Regions from separate parts of the Intestinimonas sp. UBA1698 genome, predicted to be linked through region 1. Evidence: riboswitches for the same ligand, from Rfam matches in the RefSeq annotation. Region 1 holds a riboswitch; the other holds the start of a gene.
What was found. Region 1 has a riboswitch for thiamine pyrophosphate ahead of B3H64_RS06025 (YkoF family thiamine/hydroxymethylpyrimidine-binding protein). Riboswitches for the same ligand answer to the same signal wherever they lie in the genome.
Positions count from the first base shown of each region.

Region 2: linked by a shared signal. The riboswitch ahead of thiT (energy-coupled thiamine transporter ThiT) and the one ahead of B3H64_RS06025 (YkoF family thiamine/hydroxymethylpyrimidine-binding protein) in region 1 are both predicted to bind thiamine pyrophosphate.

Region 1 covers NZ_DCJO01000030.1:46,056-53,650, reverse strand. The annotation lists gene B3H64_RS06045 (radical SAM protein) at 1-522, opposite strand, end outside; gene B3H64_RS06040 (energy-coupling factor transporter transmembrane component T family protein) at 539-1,252, opposite strand; gene B3H64_RS06035 (ABC transporter ATP-binding protein) at 1,240-2,709, opposite strand; gene B3H64_RS06030 (ECF transporter S component) at 2,702-3,289, opposite strand; gene B3H64_RS06025 (YkoF family thiamine/hydroxymethylpyrimidine-binding protein) at 3,309-3,938, opposite strand; TPP riboswitch at 4,029-4,128, opposite strand; gene B3H64_RS06020 (hypothetical protein) at 4,289-4,582, shown strand; gene B3H64_RS06015 (hypothetical protein) at 4,705-4,827, shown strand; gene B3H64_RS06010 (ATP-dependent helicase) at 4,886-7,015, shown strand; gene B3H64_RS06005 (GIY-YIG nuclease family protein) at 7,166-7,432, shown strand; gene B3H64_RS06000 (MBL fold metallo-hydrolase) at 7,413-7,595, opposite strand, start outside.
Region 2 covers NZ_DCJO01000038.1:69,849-77,443, reverse strand. The annotation lists gene B3H64_RS10330 (diguanylate cyclase) at 1-1,039, opposite strand, end outside; gene B3H64_RS10325 (HAD-IIB family hydrolase) at 1,200-2,015, opposite strand; gene thiT (energy-coupled thiamine transporter ThiT) at 2,022-2,609, opposite strand; TPP riboswitch at 2,681-2,798, opposite strand; gene B3H64_RS10315 (RluA family pseudouridine synthase) at 2,821-3,735, opposite strand; gene lspA (signal peptidase II) at 3,710-4,198, opposite strand; gene B3H64_RS10305 (Arc family DNA-binding protein) at 4,205-4,378, opposite strand; gene B3H64_RS10300 (hypothetical protein) at 4,520-4,681, shown strand; gene ileS (isoleucine--tRNA ligase) at 4,739-7,543, opposite strand.

The sequences.
Region 1 (7,595 bases):
GCGGCCGTCGGTGAAGAAGGCGCAGAAATGGCACTGGTCGCCTCCCTCCCACAGGCGGCACCGCTGGAAGGCGGTGAGAATCAGCTTCTGGGCCCGGACGTCGGCCAGCATCTCCATGGGGGTGCCCCGGCTGGTCTTTTTCCCAAAGAAGGCGGGCCGGGGCACGAAGTCCACCTCCTCCAGGGTCTCCTCCCCCTCCCGCAGCAGGAACACGCCGCTGTCCCGGTCGTAGTCGATCCGGTAGGGGTCGTCAAAGCGCTCCCCGTAGTTGATGTAGACAAAGGAGCCGTCCCGCAGCAGGATGGGGCCGGGCAGGGCCAGGGCGGGGGCTCGGCCCTCGAAGCGGATGCCGAAGGGCTCCGTCTGCCCGAAGGAATAGCGGGGGTCCTGAAGGCGCTCCAGCGCGCCCCGGCTCAGCTCCGCGCCGTAGCGCACCATGCTCAGCTTGAGCAGGGTGAAGGGGGACAGGTCGGGGTAGTCGGCGCAGGCCTGAGCCCACTCCCCCCGCTTGGCCGCAATCATGAACGCGTCTCCTTTCTCACAGCAGAATGAGTCCGGCGAGCAGCGCGCCGTTGAGTCCGAAGAGAAACAGGAAATCCACCGGGCGCAGCTCCACCCGAAACGCCACCGCCCGGGGGCTCCCGCTTTCAAAGCCCCGGGACTCCATGGCCATGGCCAGGCTCTCCGAACGCTCCAGGGCGTGGACCAGCATGGGGAACAGCCGTCTGGTGGAGCAGAGGCCCGCCTTGACACCCCGCACCTGTAGGGCCGCCCCCACGACGGCGTATTCCTCCTTGACCACCGGAAAGAAGTGGTAGGCTGCCAGGATGCCATAGGCAAACTTGGGCGGCAGGCGGAACTGCTGCATCAGGCTCATAATCAGCTCCATGGAGTCGGTGGTAAAGGCGAAGAGCATCCCCAGGCCGCCGAAGGCCAGCACCCGGGAGGCGAGCTGGGCGGCGGTGGTCAGGTTGGTGGCGTAGAGGGTCCGCTGGCCCAGCAGCGTTACCTCCACCCCCTCCTGCCCGCCGTTGGAGAAGAACAGGCCGGTGGTGAACATGCCGGCCGCCGTCAGAAAAAAAGGGATCAGGGCCAGCAGCAGGTTCCGCCGGCGGACACCGGGCGTACAGAAGGTGACCAGCAGCGCCAGCCCCGCCGTCAGCAGATTCAGCCGGGTGCGAAAGGTCACCGACAGCAGCAGGGAGGCCAAAATCAGCGTGAGCAGCTTATAGCCGGGATTCAGGCTTCGCATGACGGCATCCTCCTCTCGGCGGCATAGGCGTCCAGCTCCGCTGGGGCGAGAGTGGTCAGGCGTCCGTCCTCCAGCAGCAGGATCTGATTGGCGCAGGCCCGGGCCAGCGCCAGGTCGTGGGTGGCCAGCACGGCGGTGAGTCCCTCCGCCACCCGCCGCTCCAGCAGGTCCAGGATGAAGCGGGTGGACCGCTCGTCCTGGGCGTAGGTAGGCTCGTCCAGCAGCAGCAGGGACTGCTCCCCCGCCAGCATGGACAGCAGGGCCAGCCGCCGCTGCTGTCCCTGGCTCAGCTCATAGGGGGAGTGCTTCCGCCAGGGCAGCAGGCCGAACTCTCCCAGCAGGGCCTCGGCCTCCGCCGCCCGCGCTTCCTCCGCCGCCTGGGGCCGGGCGGCGCGCAGGGTGGTGAGGACCTCCTCCTCCACCGTCAGGGTGAGAAATTGGAAGCGGGGGTTCTGAAAGACCAGCCCGACCCGCCCAGCCACCCGGAGCCTTCCTCTGTGGCGGCCCACCCCGGCCAAGGCGGTGAGCAGAGTGGTTTTACCCGCCCCGTTGCGGCCGATAAGAGCGGTAACGCTCCCCTTCTCCAGCCGGAAGGAGAGGTGCTCCAGACAGGGCTTCTTTTCCCGGGCGTGAAACAGCGCCAGATCCTCCGCTTCCGCCGCCGTCTCCGGCGGCCGGGGCACCGCGGGCGGTCTCCGCCCGTTGAGCCAGCCGTCGTCCAGAAACAGGCCCCGGCGGGTGAGCGCCTCCCGGCGGGCCTCCAGCTCCGACGGAGGGAACGCCCCTGCATCCAGATTTCCTTTGTCCTCCATCAGCACCACACGGGTCAGGAAGCTCCGCCACCAGTCGGGCCGGTGGTCCACCACCAGCAGGGTCAGGCCCCGCCGGTTGAGCGCCTGGAGCTGGGCGGAGAGCTGGGCGCAGGAGGCCGGGTCCAGGTTGGCGAAGGGCTCGTCCAGGATGAGCAGCCTTGCGCCGGTGGCCAGCGCGGTGCACAGGGCCAGCTTCTGCTTGGTGCCGCCGGACAGGGTGCGAATGGGGGCTTGGGCCAGCTCCCTCAGGCCCGCCAGCTCCAGCAGCTCGTCCATCCGGGCCCGCAGGTCGCCGGGGTAGTTGATGTTCTCCAGGGCGAAGAGCACCTCATGGTCCACTCGGTCCATGCAGAACTGGTTGTCCGGATTCTGGAAGAGGATGGAGACCGTCCGTGCCCGGGCCGCCGGCCCATAGGACTCCAGCGGCCGTCCCGCCAGCCGGACCGTTCCCGCCAGCTCGCCGGCATACTCGGGGTAGAGCCCCGCCAGACAGTAGGCCAGGGTGGACTTGCCGCAGCCGGAGGGCCCCATCAGCAGCACCGTCTCTCCCTCCTCCACCGTCAGAGACAGGTTGGAAAAGATGGGAGCCGACTGCTTTCCATAGCGGAAGGTCAGTTCCCGGCCGACCAGCAGCGGCTCAGGCATGGGCCCGGCCCAGGGCGTAGCCCTTGAGCAGTCCGGTGCGGGCCAGCCCGTCGCCGATGGCCTTGCTGAGGACGCCGGAGAAAATCAGCGAGCTGACCAGCCGGATGAGGAACATCACCGCCAGCAGGGGAACGGCCAGCTTGCCGTAGCCGGAGCGGACAAAACTCCACAAAAAGCTGGTGATGCAGCAGCCAACCGAGGCCAGGCAAACCATCCTGCGGTCGAATTTCTTGTAGCCGCCCGCGGCAAAGACGATCTCGCCGCCGGCGCCCTGGATGATGCCGGCCACGATGACCATGGGGCCGTACATGTTGCCCAGCAGCACCTCAATGAGGGCGGCCAGCACCTCGGCCACGATGGCCGCGCCGGGCTTCTGGAGGATGTAGGCGGCCAGGGTGGAGGCCATGAACCACACGCCGAAGACGAGCTCGTTGGCCAGGGGGGCCAGGCCGACGGGGGTGAGCAGGGTGCTGAGGAAGGAGGCCAGATAGACCCCCGCCAGATAGACGACGCCGAAAACGATGCAGAGCATCGCCACCAGGATGATCTCCTGGAGCTTCCAGCCGTATTTCTCGTTCATGATGGATCTTCTCCTCTCGTTATTCCTGGGTGGGGCTGTTGACGGACAGGGTGAAATGCAGGATGTAGTGGGGGACGGTCTCCTCCATGCGGCGGCAGACCGCCTCCAGATAGTCGAACACCTGGTGGACGTCGCCGGAGATGCGGGTGGCATAGTGGATGGTGACGGGGGCCAGACCGGCGTCCTCCGCCATGCGCCAGACCTGGGCGATTTGGTCGATGTAGTCCCCCACCCCCATGGGGTACAGGGCCAGCTTGCACAGCACGGGAAAGTGCCGCTCCGCCGCCAGCGCCTGGTTGGGCGCTGGGCCCTGACGGTCCAGCAGGCTGTCCCCGTCGCAGTCGCCCGGGCAGCCCTTGGAGAACTGCCCCTCCAGCGCCATGTGGACGCCCGGCCGCCAGGCGTTGATAAACAGCCCCTTCACCGCGTCGGCCACGTAGGGCAGCCGTCCGCGGTAGACGGTGGACAGGGCGTCGGACTGGCTCCACACCGCCGAGGTGTCGGTCTTTTCCAGCGCCCCCAAAATGATGGAGACAAAATCGCTGTCCATGGGATAGAGGGAGAACCGGCAGCCGGAGATATCCAGCTTGGTGCCCCGCCCGGACCAGGGGAGGTCCTCCCGCTGGCAGCCGCAGCCTTCCTGTTGCATTGCACATCTTCCTTTCTTTCATCAGGCAAAAATAAAAAGAGTGCTTTTTCACGTGAAAAAGCACTCTTTTGGCCACAAACAAATCATGTCGTTCTGTTCGAATTGCTTCCCTACGCTGGTCTTAACCATCAGGTTCAAAGGGTCAGATTAATCTATCTCAACTCCGCATGGAGTCCCCCTAGAATTCTACTTTCCATATTCAGTTGTTGTTGTCAGTATAGTCAGTTCCCTTCCGCTTGTCAAGGAAAAGTTGTTTTCCCTCTCCTCCCCCTCCGTTCGGCAGGCATTCCCCTGTGCTCCTGGCCGTAATTTCGGCTGCCGCCCTTCAAAGGTTGCTTTTTTATGGAGCGATGCGTTACAATAAAGAGCGCAGGACCCCGCGCACTCCGGCACTGAGAGAGTGGAGCCGCCGTCCCACTGAGATCGTTCTCTTCCCCGTCGATAGGATCTTCTTCAACGGCGAGCCCAGCGGCATGGGCGGCGGCTTCCATGGCGAACACGTCTACGACTACTCCGCGGCCAAGGTGGACCGCATCTACTGCACCGGCTTCGGCTCTCCCTATGAGTACAGCCACGAGATGGGACACATGGTGGTCTCCACCGCTCGGATCGTCAATGGCTGGAGCGCCTCCTGCGGCCAGTGAGCCCCCTTTTCCGCCGGCTCCGGGTCCGAGGGCTTCGCCTCCAGCTATGCCATGGTCAGCCACCCCGAGGCCTTCGCGGAACCTGGGCCGACCTGTGGCATAACCGCGACCGGTTGGACGCCATGCTGACCACCGGCCGCTCCGAGGCCCCGCGCGAGAAGATCCGCTATCTCACCGACGTGCTAATCCGGCAGTACGGCGCAGCCACCTGGGAAAACCTCCCCTGGACCTACATGCTGGGGTAAGCCAAGCGCCTCAAAGCCGCGGCTTTGAGGCGCTTTTATCCCGAAAGTGAGGAACCGAATGACCTACGAGGAATTCAAATCCAGTTTCCATATCCAGCTCAACCCCCAGCAGGAGGCCGCCGTGCGGCAGGTGGACGGGCCCACCCTCCTGCTGGCCGTTCCGGGCAGCGGCAAGACCACCGTGCTGGTCACCCGACTGGGGTATATGCTCTACTGTCTGGGGATAGATCCGGGGCATATCCTCACCGTCACCTACACGGTAGCCGCCGCCGGGGACATGAAGCGCCGGTTTCGCTCCTTCTTCGGAGCGGAGTACGCCGAAGCCCTCCCGTTCCGCACCATCAACGGCGTCTGCCAGTCCATCATCCACCGCTACGCCCGGGTCAAGGGGACCGTCCCCTTCGAGTTGGAGAGCAGCGAGAGCCGCCTGTCCGCCCTGGTCCGGGAGCTGATGGCCGCCGGGGGCGATTACCCCACCGATCAGGACGTGAAGGAGGTCCGCACCCGGATTACCTACTGCAAGAACATGCTGCTCACCGATGAAGAGGTCCGGGAGATCAGGCTGGACGGAGTGGATTTTCCCGCCGTCTACTTCGCCTATCGGCAGCAGTTGGAGCGCAGCCGCCGCATGGACTACGACGACCAGATGGTCTTTGCCTGCCGCATCCTGCGCCGCTTCCCCGATCTGCTGGCCTACTACCAGACCCGCTTTCCCTACCTCTGCGTGGACGAGGCCCAGGACACTTCCAAGATCCAGCACAAGATTCTTCGCCTGCTGGCGGCCCGAAGCCGGAATCTGTTCCTGGTCGGCGACGAGGACCAGAGCATCTATGGCTTCCGGGCCGCCTGGCCCCAGGCCCTGCTGGAGTTCCAGACCGTCTACCCGGAGGTCAGGGTGCTTCTGATGGAGACCAACTACCGCTCCACCCGGTCCATCGTAGCAAAGGCGGACGCCTTCATCCAGCGCAACCAGAGCCGCCATGCCAAGCATATGACCACAGACAACCCCCAGGGGGAGCCCATTCGGGTGGTGGAGCTGGAGGATTACAGCCGTCAGTACCGCTATCTGCTCCGGCTCGCCCGGGAATGCAGCCGGTCCACCGCCATTCTCTACCGCAACAACGACAGCGCCCTGCCGCTGATCGATCTGCTGGAGCGGGAAGGGGTCCCCTACCGCTGCCGCCAGAGGGAGAGCTACTTTTTCTCCAGCCCGGTGGTGCGGGATCTGACCGACATGCTCCGCTTTGCCCTGGACGGCCGGGATGCGGAGCGCTTTCTCCGCTTCTACTACAAGTTGGACCTGCGCCTCAAGCGCAGGGTGCTTCAGGACGTGCTGGCCCGGTACGGCGGCGACGCGTCGGTACTGGATGTGCTGCTGGACAGCGGCCAGATCGAGCCCTGGCAGGCGGGCCGCCTGAGGGCCCTGCGGACCCACTTTTCCAAGCTGCCCGCGCTGGGCGGCTTCGCCGCGCTCCAGCGCATTGTCAAATACATGGGCTACGGAGACTACCTGTCCGCCAGGCACGCCGACGCCGCCCGGGTGAACATCCTGCTCTCCCTGGCTCGGCAGTCCTCCGGCATCCAGGGCCTGCTGGACCGGCTGGACGCGCTCCAGCGGGTGGTGGAGGGGCCGGAGCGCTACCCCGACTGCCCCCTTGTCCTGTCCACCATCCACTCCAGCAAGGGGCTGGAGTACGACCGGGTGGTCCTGATCGACGTGATGGACGGCGTCTTCCCCGCGGTGGACGCGCCGGAGGAGGAGGGCTCCCTCTCCCCCGAGGAGCGGGAGGCCCTGGAGGAGGAGCGGCGGCTGTTCTACGTCGGGGTCACCCGGGCCAAATACCAGTTTGAGCTGCTCACCTATTCCGCCCGGTTCGGAGAGCCAGCCCCGGGCTCCACCTTCGCGCGCCAGCTTTTGGGCTCCGTCCCGCCCGGAGACAGGGCCGTGCCCCGGCCGAAGCCTCTCCCTCCGCCCCGGAAGGCCCCGCCCTCCGCATCCTCCGTCGCGCTTTGGGAAAAGGATTACATCCCCGGGGCGGCGGTGGTCCACAGGCAATTTGGCCGCGGCATCCTCCTGGACAAAACGGGCAGCATCGCCTCCGTCTCCTTCCGGGAACACGGGACGAAAAAGCTGGACCTGACCGCCTGCCTGCGCAAGGGCCTGATCCGTCTGGAGCATCCGGTCTGAGGCCCGGTCCAGCGGACCGCCGCCGGATCCCGCCCGCCCAGAACGGAGCGTGGGGGGCGTAGCCATCGGTATTGGAATCTCCAAGGTAGACAATCCGTTTCTCCTTGTTTCAACATTCTGCCCAAAGGGGCACAAGGGAGGCTTCCCGCCATGACCTACTGGGTCTACATCCTCCGCTGCGCCGACGGCACCCTTTACACCGGCATCACCGACTGCCTGGAGCGACGCCTGGCGGCCCACAACAGCGGCAGGGGCGCCAAATACACCCGGGGCCGGGTCCCCGTGGCCCTGGTCTACCGGGAGGCCTGCCCCGACAAGTCCGCCGCCCTGCGCCGGGAGTATGCCCTCAAGCAGCTCTCCCGGCGTGGAAAGCTGGCCCTGATCGCCCGGGGCGGCGTTACTCCCCCCGCCCCGTGACCGTCATACGGTCCAGAGGCCCCCACAGGGCGGACAGGTGGTAGGGCTCGTCCCGGCTCCGCTCCAACTGCCGCCGGACCATCCGGCGCAGTCCCCAAGGGTCGCGGTCCGCGCCGGGGATATGGTATAAAACCACCCGCTCCGGCCGCAGTACCTCCCGCAG
Region 2 (7,595 bases), on a different contig from region 1:
CGGACATGTCGTCAGGGTGGACGTCCTTGGAGCCGGGGATGCGGGTACTGATCTCCCGCCGGATGGGGGCGTAGCCAAATTTTTTCTGCCAGTTGTTCGAAAAACTCAGGGTATCCTGTACGATATTCCACTCGAAAATGATGTCGTTGGTCTGATCCATGATGATCTGATGGCGCTCCAGCGACAGGCGCAGGGCCTCCTGGGCCTGCTTACGCTCGGTGATGTCCATCAGCATGGTGTTGAACACCGGCGCGCCGCCGGGACTGCGCACCAGGCGGGACCGATCCAGCACCCAGAGCGGGTGGCCGTCGCGGCAGATCAGGCGGTACTCCTGCTCCACCGTGGAGTTTATCACCGGCGCGCGGAAATTCTTCCGCACATTTTCCCGGTCGTCGGGGTGGATCAGATCAATCAGGCGGTTGTGGTACTGCTCCTCCAGCTCCGCCGGACGATAGCCCACCATATCCAAAAAGCCGCTGCTCATCTGCAGGATGGTAAAACCTCTGTCATCGCGGCAGCGGAGCACCCCTCCGGGCAGATTTTCCATCACATCCAGCAGCTCACGCTGGCTCTCCGCCGCCCGCTGGCGGAATTCCTCCGTCCGGGCCCGGCTGTCCCGCAGGACATAGAGCCGTCCCGGCCGCTGATCAAAGTCCGGCTGGGAGAGGTGGATGTGGCAGAGTTGGAGGCCGTCCTCCGTTTCCGTGCAGACCGCGCTGAACCGCAGGTCCAGCTCTGCCAGTCCGGCAGACGGGTCGCCGGGCTCGGCACGGAATCCGCCATAGATCAGCCAGCCTTCGCCGGGCAGGGGCTCCGCCTCCTGCCAGCGCTCGGTGATGGAGAACGCTCCCCCGTATTCGGCCAGGTCTTGCTCCAGCAGGCGGCGCGCCTCCTGCTTTCCACGGCAGACCTCGCCCCGGCCGCTGCCGATCCAGGTGACCCCGGGCGCCATCGCCGCCAGAAGGGCCTTCATGTCACGCTGCTCCAGATAGAGCTGCTCCAGTCGGATGATGAATTCCACCGCCTGCATCCGTTCCATGTCGGCCCCCCTCTCTGGGAAATATTAGCATGAGCTGGTTTCTGCCTCTATTATAGCAGACCTGACCGGCCTTGAGAAGCACGATTTATAAAGTCAGAGTAATTTCTTCTGACACAAAACACCCCGGAACGCATATCGTTCCGGGGTGTTTCGTAACTTTTTAATAGCGCCGGTCCAGCGTCTGGATCACCTGGGCCACGCAGTCCTCCTCGCAGGAAGACAGGAGGACGGCGCCCCAGTCCCGGACCGCCTGGGCACAGTTGGCGGGGGCAAAGGGCACGGCAGACACCGCCAGCATGGGGATGTCGTTCTGATTGTCCCCCACGCAGTAGATGTGCTCCCGGCGGACGCCCAGCCGCTGGGCCAGCTTCAGCACCATGCCGCCCTTGGTGGCGGTCTTGGCGGTGCACTCCAGCAGCACCGCGTTGGAGAAGATGACCTCATAGCGGTCCGGCCAGCGGTCCAGCAGGTACTTCTGGGCAGTCAGCAGGCTTTGGTAATCGGCCTGGATCACCGCCTTACTCCAGGGCTGGGGCATGTCCGGCAGGTCCCGCTGGGTCCAGGTGGTCCTGACTCGCTCCACATGCCGCTGGGTGAAGGCGTTGGGCTGAAAGATATACACGTCGTCGCCGTGGTAGGTCTCCACTCCGATCTGGGGCATGACGGCGCAGAGCTGCCCCAGGTCGGCCGCCGCCGTTTCGGGCAGGGGCAGGTCCACCACCGTGCGCCCGGCAGCAAAGTCGTAGAGCAGCGCGCCGTTGGACAAAATCACGGGGGCGTTGAGGGGAATGGTGTGCGCATAGGGGGCAAAGGTGCGGCGGGCCCGGCCGGTGGCCACGGTAAAGCGGCCGCCCTCGCGGATGAAATACGCCAGCGCCGCCCGGTTGCCCGGGGACAGCTCGCAGCTTCCGCCCACCAGGGTATCGTCAAAGTCACTGGCCAGGAGAACGCCCTCAAATTTGCCCAATCCAATCACACCTTCTTATTTCGGAATATCCTCCCCCACATAGAATTTCTTCAGAGGCGCGTAGAGCAGCCCGGCGATGGCCAGGGCCAGAATGGTGTTGGGGAGCATGTAGGAGCCGTTATACACGAGCGAGTAGAGATTGGGCTCGTCGAACACCGTGCCCAGAATCTCGGTGGGAGCGTAGATACGGTAAATGGTAATGCCGCTGATGAAGTGGACGATAAAGCGCCCCAGGCAGCCCAGGACGGTGCCGGCAAAAATGCCCCACTTTTTCCCTTTGAATAGGCCCGCCAGACCCAACGGGGGAAAGGCCACCAGATAATCCAGCAGCATGGACTGCCAGCCCCAGGCATATGCGCCGTCGAAGATGAGCTGTAAAAGGCCGAATACAAAGCCGGCCAGCAGGCCGTCCTTCAGGCCCCAGCGCACGGCGAAGAGCAGGATGGGGAACATGGCTGGGGTGAGGGAGCCGCCGTTGGGCAGCTCCATGATCTTGATATAGCTCAGGATCTGGGCCAGGGCCACCATAATGGCGCCTTCGCACAGCATGCGGGTGCGGGTGCGGCCGGACACGGCGGAGCGGGTCGGTTTTGCAGAGGTCATCGATCATTTCTCCTTTTAAAAAATGTACCGCAGCGCAAACCGGAGCTAGCGCAAGCGGTACAGGAGAAACGACACGGTGTCGAATCAGCTTCCTACGCCGGCATTACCCGGATCAGGTTCAAGGGACCGGAGGCGGCCATACGCCTCGCATCTCAGCCGGACTTGCGTCCAGCGCCCCTGTATTCGATTTGTCCTGCGGTCGGGTCCTATTTTATCTCAGCCTGGACAGCTTGTCAAGCAACGCGGTGAAGTAGTCCGGCAGGGGACACTCCACGGTCACCCGTTCCCCGGTGCGCGGGTGGAGGAAGGACAGCCGCCGGGCGTGGAGGCACTGGCCGGCCAGGCCGGGATAGGGCTTTTTGGCCCCATACACCGTGTCCCCCAGAATGGGATGGCCGATGGAGGCCAGGTGGACCCGGATCTGGTGGGTGCGGCCGGTCTCCAGACGGCATTGAATGTGGGTGCAGCCGGGATACCGCCCCAGTACGGTCCAGTGGGTTACCGCTCGGCGGCCGTTTTTCCGGTCGATGGCCATCCTTTTCCGGTCTGCGGGGTGGCGGCCGATGGGAGCGTCCACCGTGCCGGCGTCTTCCCTCAGGCTGCCCGCGCACACCGCCTCGTATTCCCGGTACAGGGAGTGGTCCTGGAGCTGCTCGGCCAGGGCCAGATGGGCGGCGTCGTTCTTGGCGGCGATGATGAGCCCCGAGGTGTCCCGGTCGATGCGGTGGACGATGCCGGGGCGCAGCGCTCCGTTGATTCCTGAAAGGCTATTTCCGCAGTGATATAACAGCGCGTTGACCAGCGTGCCGTCAGGATGGCCGGGGGCGGGGTGGACCACCATGCCCACCGGCTTGTTGACCACGATGACGTCGCCGTCCTCGTATACCACGTCCAGCGGGATGTTCTGGGGGAGGAGGTCCACCGGAGCGGGGTCGGGCAGGACCACCTCCAGCACGTCGCCGGGGGAGGTCTTGTCGTTTTTCCGGGCCGGGCGGCCCGACCGGGTCACCGCCCCCTCCTCCAGCAGCCGCTGGGCCGCCGAGCGGGTCAGCCCCTCCACCGAGCGGGCCAGAAACTGGTCCAGCCGCTCCCCAGCCCGGTCAGCCGTCAGCCGGATGGGTGTCATGGCCGGACTCCTTTTTCTCCAGCTTCTCGGCAAAGAAGAGGATGTAGACGACGAAGGCGATGCCGCCGCAGACCACGCAGATGTCGGCCACGTTAAAGACGGCAAAGCGCATAAACAGGGTCTGGAACATATCGGTGACGAAGCCCAGGAACAGCCGGTCGATGAGGTTGCCCACCGCCCCGGCCAGGACCACCGACAGGGACAGGACCCCAAAGGGGTGCTTCACCACTTTTTTGACCAGGGCGGCGGCGATGACCGCCGCCACCACGGCGGAGACGATGGTGAGCAGCCAGGTGTGCTGGGAGAGCATGGAAAAGGCCGCCCCGGTGTTCTGGACATAGGTGAGCTCCAGAATGTGGGGCAGGAAGGGGAGGGAACCTCCCAGGGGGATGTGGGCGCGGACCAGAAACTTGACGACCTGATCCAGAACCACCAGCGCGAGGATGAGGATGGCATAGAGCATGAGCGGTTACTCCTTGGGGACGGCAATGGCGCCGTGTTCTTTTTCGTAGGCTTCCACGTGCTTTTTCACGAGGAATTCAATCTCCTTATTGAGAGACCGGCTGTTTTTTTCTGCGATGTAGCGCAGCTTTTCCCGCAGATCGTCGTCCAGACGAAGGGGGAAATTATACGAGACCGGCATTTGTGCCCCTCCTTGCAAGTGATATCACAATTATATCAAAATGACGTAATAAAACAATAACGCAATTATAACGTCATTTTAGCGTTGACTTTCTTTTTGAGAGACGTTATAATGACGTTATAAGACCAGGAGGTGAGCGCCATGGAAGAAAAAATCTGCGGGACCTGCAAATACTTTGCCCAGCACTACCGGAAGTGGGGCAAGGGATACCACGAGGTGGACTGCGGGCACTGCAAGTACCCCCGGATCAAAAAGCGCACCAAGGACCAGACCTGCCCGCACTGGGCGCCTCGGGAAACGTAGAACAAAAAAGCCCCCGCGGCCATACAACGTATGGCCGCGGGGGCTCAGCTTGTCTACTTATGCTTCGGCGCGCACGACCCCGGCGCAACGGGGGCACAGCTCGGGGTGGTCGTGGTCCTCCCCCACGTGCTCGTTATGGTTCCAGCAGCGCACGCACTTAGGGGCCTCGGACAGCTTGACCGCGATGGTGCAGGGGATGAGGCAGTCGGCCATCTTTTCCCCCTCCACCGCCCCGGTGGTGACGGTGACCCTGGAGACGATGCACAGGGTGGCCAGGTCCACGCCGGACAGGAAGTCCGCGTCCTTCTGCTCGGCCACGGAGAGGGTGACCTCGGTGTCCTGGGCCTTTTTAAAGACCCCGGCGGCCCGGGCGTTCTCCAGGGCCTTGTTCACCGCGTCGCGGACCGAGATCAGCTTATCCCAGCGGACCTGGTCCGCCTCGGACAGGGCCAGAGCCTCGTCGTAGCCGGGCATGTCGTTGAGGAGCACGCTCTCGGTGTCGGCGCTCCGGTCGTGGCGCATGGCGGCCCAGATCTCGTCGGAGGTGAAGGCCAGGATGGGGGCGATGAGCCGGGTCATGCCGTCCAGGATGGTATACAGGGCGGTCTGGGCGGAGCGGCGGCCGTGGGCGTCCCCGCAATACAGCCGGTCCTTGATGATGTCCAGGTAGAAGTTGGACATATCCACCACGCAGAAGTTGTACACCGCCCGGTAGACGGCGTGGAACTCATAGCGGACATAGGCCTCGCGGACGGTCTTGACCAGGTCGTTGAAGGAGGCCAGGGCGAAGCGGTCCAGCGCCTCCATCCGGTCCAGGGGCGTCTGGTCGGCGTCAGGATTGAAATCGCACAGGTTGCCCAGCATGTACCGGGCGGTGTTACGGATCTTCAGATAGGCCTGGGAGAGCTGCTTCATGATGTCCTTGGAGATGCGCATATCCTGGGTATAGTCGGCCGAGGCCACCCACAGGCGCAGCATGTCGGCGCCGTAGTCCTTGATGACCTCCTCGGGGCCCACGGCATTGCCCAGGGACTTGTGCATGGCCTTGCCCTCGCCGTCCACGGTCCAGCCGTGGGTGATGATCTGCTTATAGGGGGCCACGCCCTTGGCGGCGATGCTGGTCAGCATGGAGGACTGGAACCAGCCCCGGTACTGGTCGCCGCCCTCCAGATAGACATCGGCGGGGAAATGGAGGTAGGGCCGCTCATCCAGCACTGCGGCGTGGGTGGAGCCGGAGTCGAACCACACGTCCATGATGTCGGACTCCTTGGTGAAGTGGGTGTGGCCGCACTTGGGGCAGCGGAACCCGGCGGGCACCAGCCGATCGGCCTCCCGGTCGAACCAGACGTTGGAGCCGTGCTCCCGGAAGAGGGCGGCCACATGCCGGATGGTCTCGGGGGTGACGATATCCGCCCCGCAGGAATCGCAGTAGAAGATGGGGATGGGCACGCCCCACACCCGCTGGCGGCTGATGCACCAGTCGTTGCGCTCGGTGATCATACCCGTCATGCGGTCCTTGCCCCAGTCCGGCTTCCACTGGATGTCGTCGCAGGCCGCCACGGCAGCGTCCTTGATGGCGTCCACGGAGCAAAACCACTGCTCGGTGGCCCGGTAGATGATGGGGTGCTTGCACCGCCAGCAGTGGGGGTAGGAGTGGGTGATCTCCTCCTTGGCCAGGAGGAAACCCTCGGCCTCCAGATCCTCTACCACCATGTCGTTGGCCTTGGCGTAGAACTGGCCGTTGTACCGCTCGTCGGTCATGACGCCCTTGGCGTTCACCGGCACGGGGGTGCCGATATGGGTCAGCCCGGCGGCATCGTACTGGCGGCAGATATTGAAGTCGTCGGCGCCGAAGCCGGGGGCGGTGTGGACGCAGCCGGTGCCGGCGTCCAACGTGACGTGGTCGCCGTTGAGGATGACGGAATCCCGGTCGAACATGGGGTGCTTGGCGGTCATCCGTTCAAACGCACTGCCCTTGAGGACGGCCAGCACCTTGGAGGCCTCAAAGTCAATGTGGGCGGCCTTGCAGACCGACTCGGCCAGGTCCTTGGCCAGGATATAGACCTCGCCGTTGGGGGCCTGGAGGAGCACGTAGTCATACTCGGCGTTGAGGCAGATGGCCATGTTGCCCGGGATGGTCCAGGGCGTCGTGGTCCAGATGACGAAGTAGGTCTTGCTCAGGTCGGCGTACCGGCCCAGCTTGCCCTGGTCGTCCCGGACGGGGAACTTGACGAACAGGGTGGTGCAGGGGTCGTCCTGGTATTCAATCTCGGCCTCGGCCAGGGCGGTCTGGTCATGGGGGCACCAGTACACCGGCTTCATGCCCTTATAGATAAAGCCCTTTTCCGCCATCTTGCCAAAGATCTCCACCTGCTTGGCCTCAAAGGCGGGCTTCAGGGTCAGGTAGGGGTCGTCCCACTCGCCCAGCACGCCCAGGCGCTTGAACTGCTCCCGCTGCTTGTCCACGAAGCTCAGGGCGTACTCCTTGCACTTTTCCCGGAACTCGCTGGTGGTCAGCTCGTCCCGCTTCACCTTCTTGTCCTTCAGGATGGCGGACTCGATGGGCAGGCCGTGGGTGTCCCAGCCGGGCACGTAGGGGGAACAGTAGCCCGTCATGTTCTTCTCTTTGACAATGATGTCCTTGAGGATCTTGTTCAGGGCCGTGCCGATGTGGATGCTGCCGTTGGCATAGGGGGGGCCGTCGTGGAGGACGAAGAGGGGCTTGCCGTCGTTGCGGCCCACCATCTTGTGGTAGAGGTCCTTGTCGTACATGGCCTGGAGCATCTCGGGCTCCCGCTTGGGCAGACCCGCCCGCATGGGGAAGTCGGTCTGGGGCAGATGGATGGTCTGGTTGTAGTCCATGGGTGCGTTTCTCCTTCTATATCATCAATCATTTTGCCTGTCTGGAAGATAA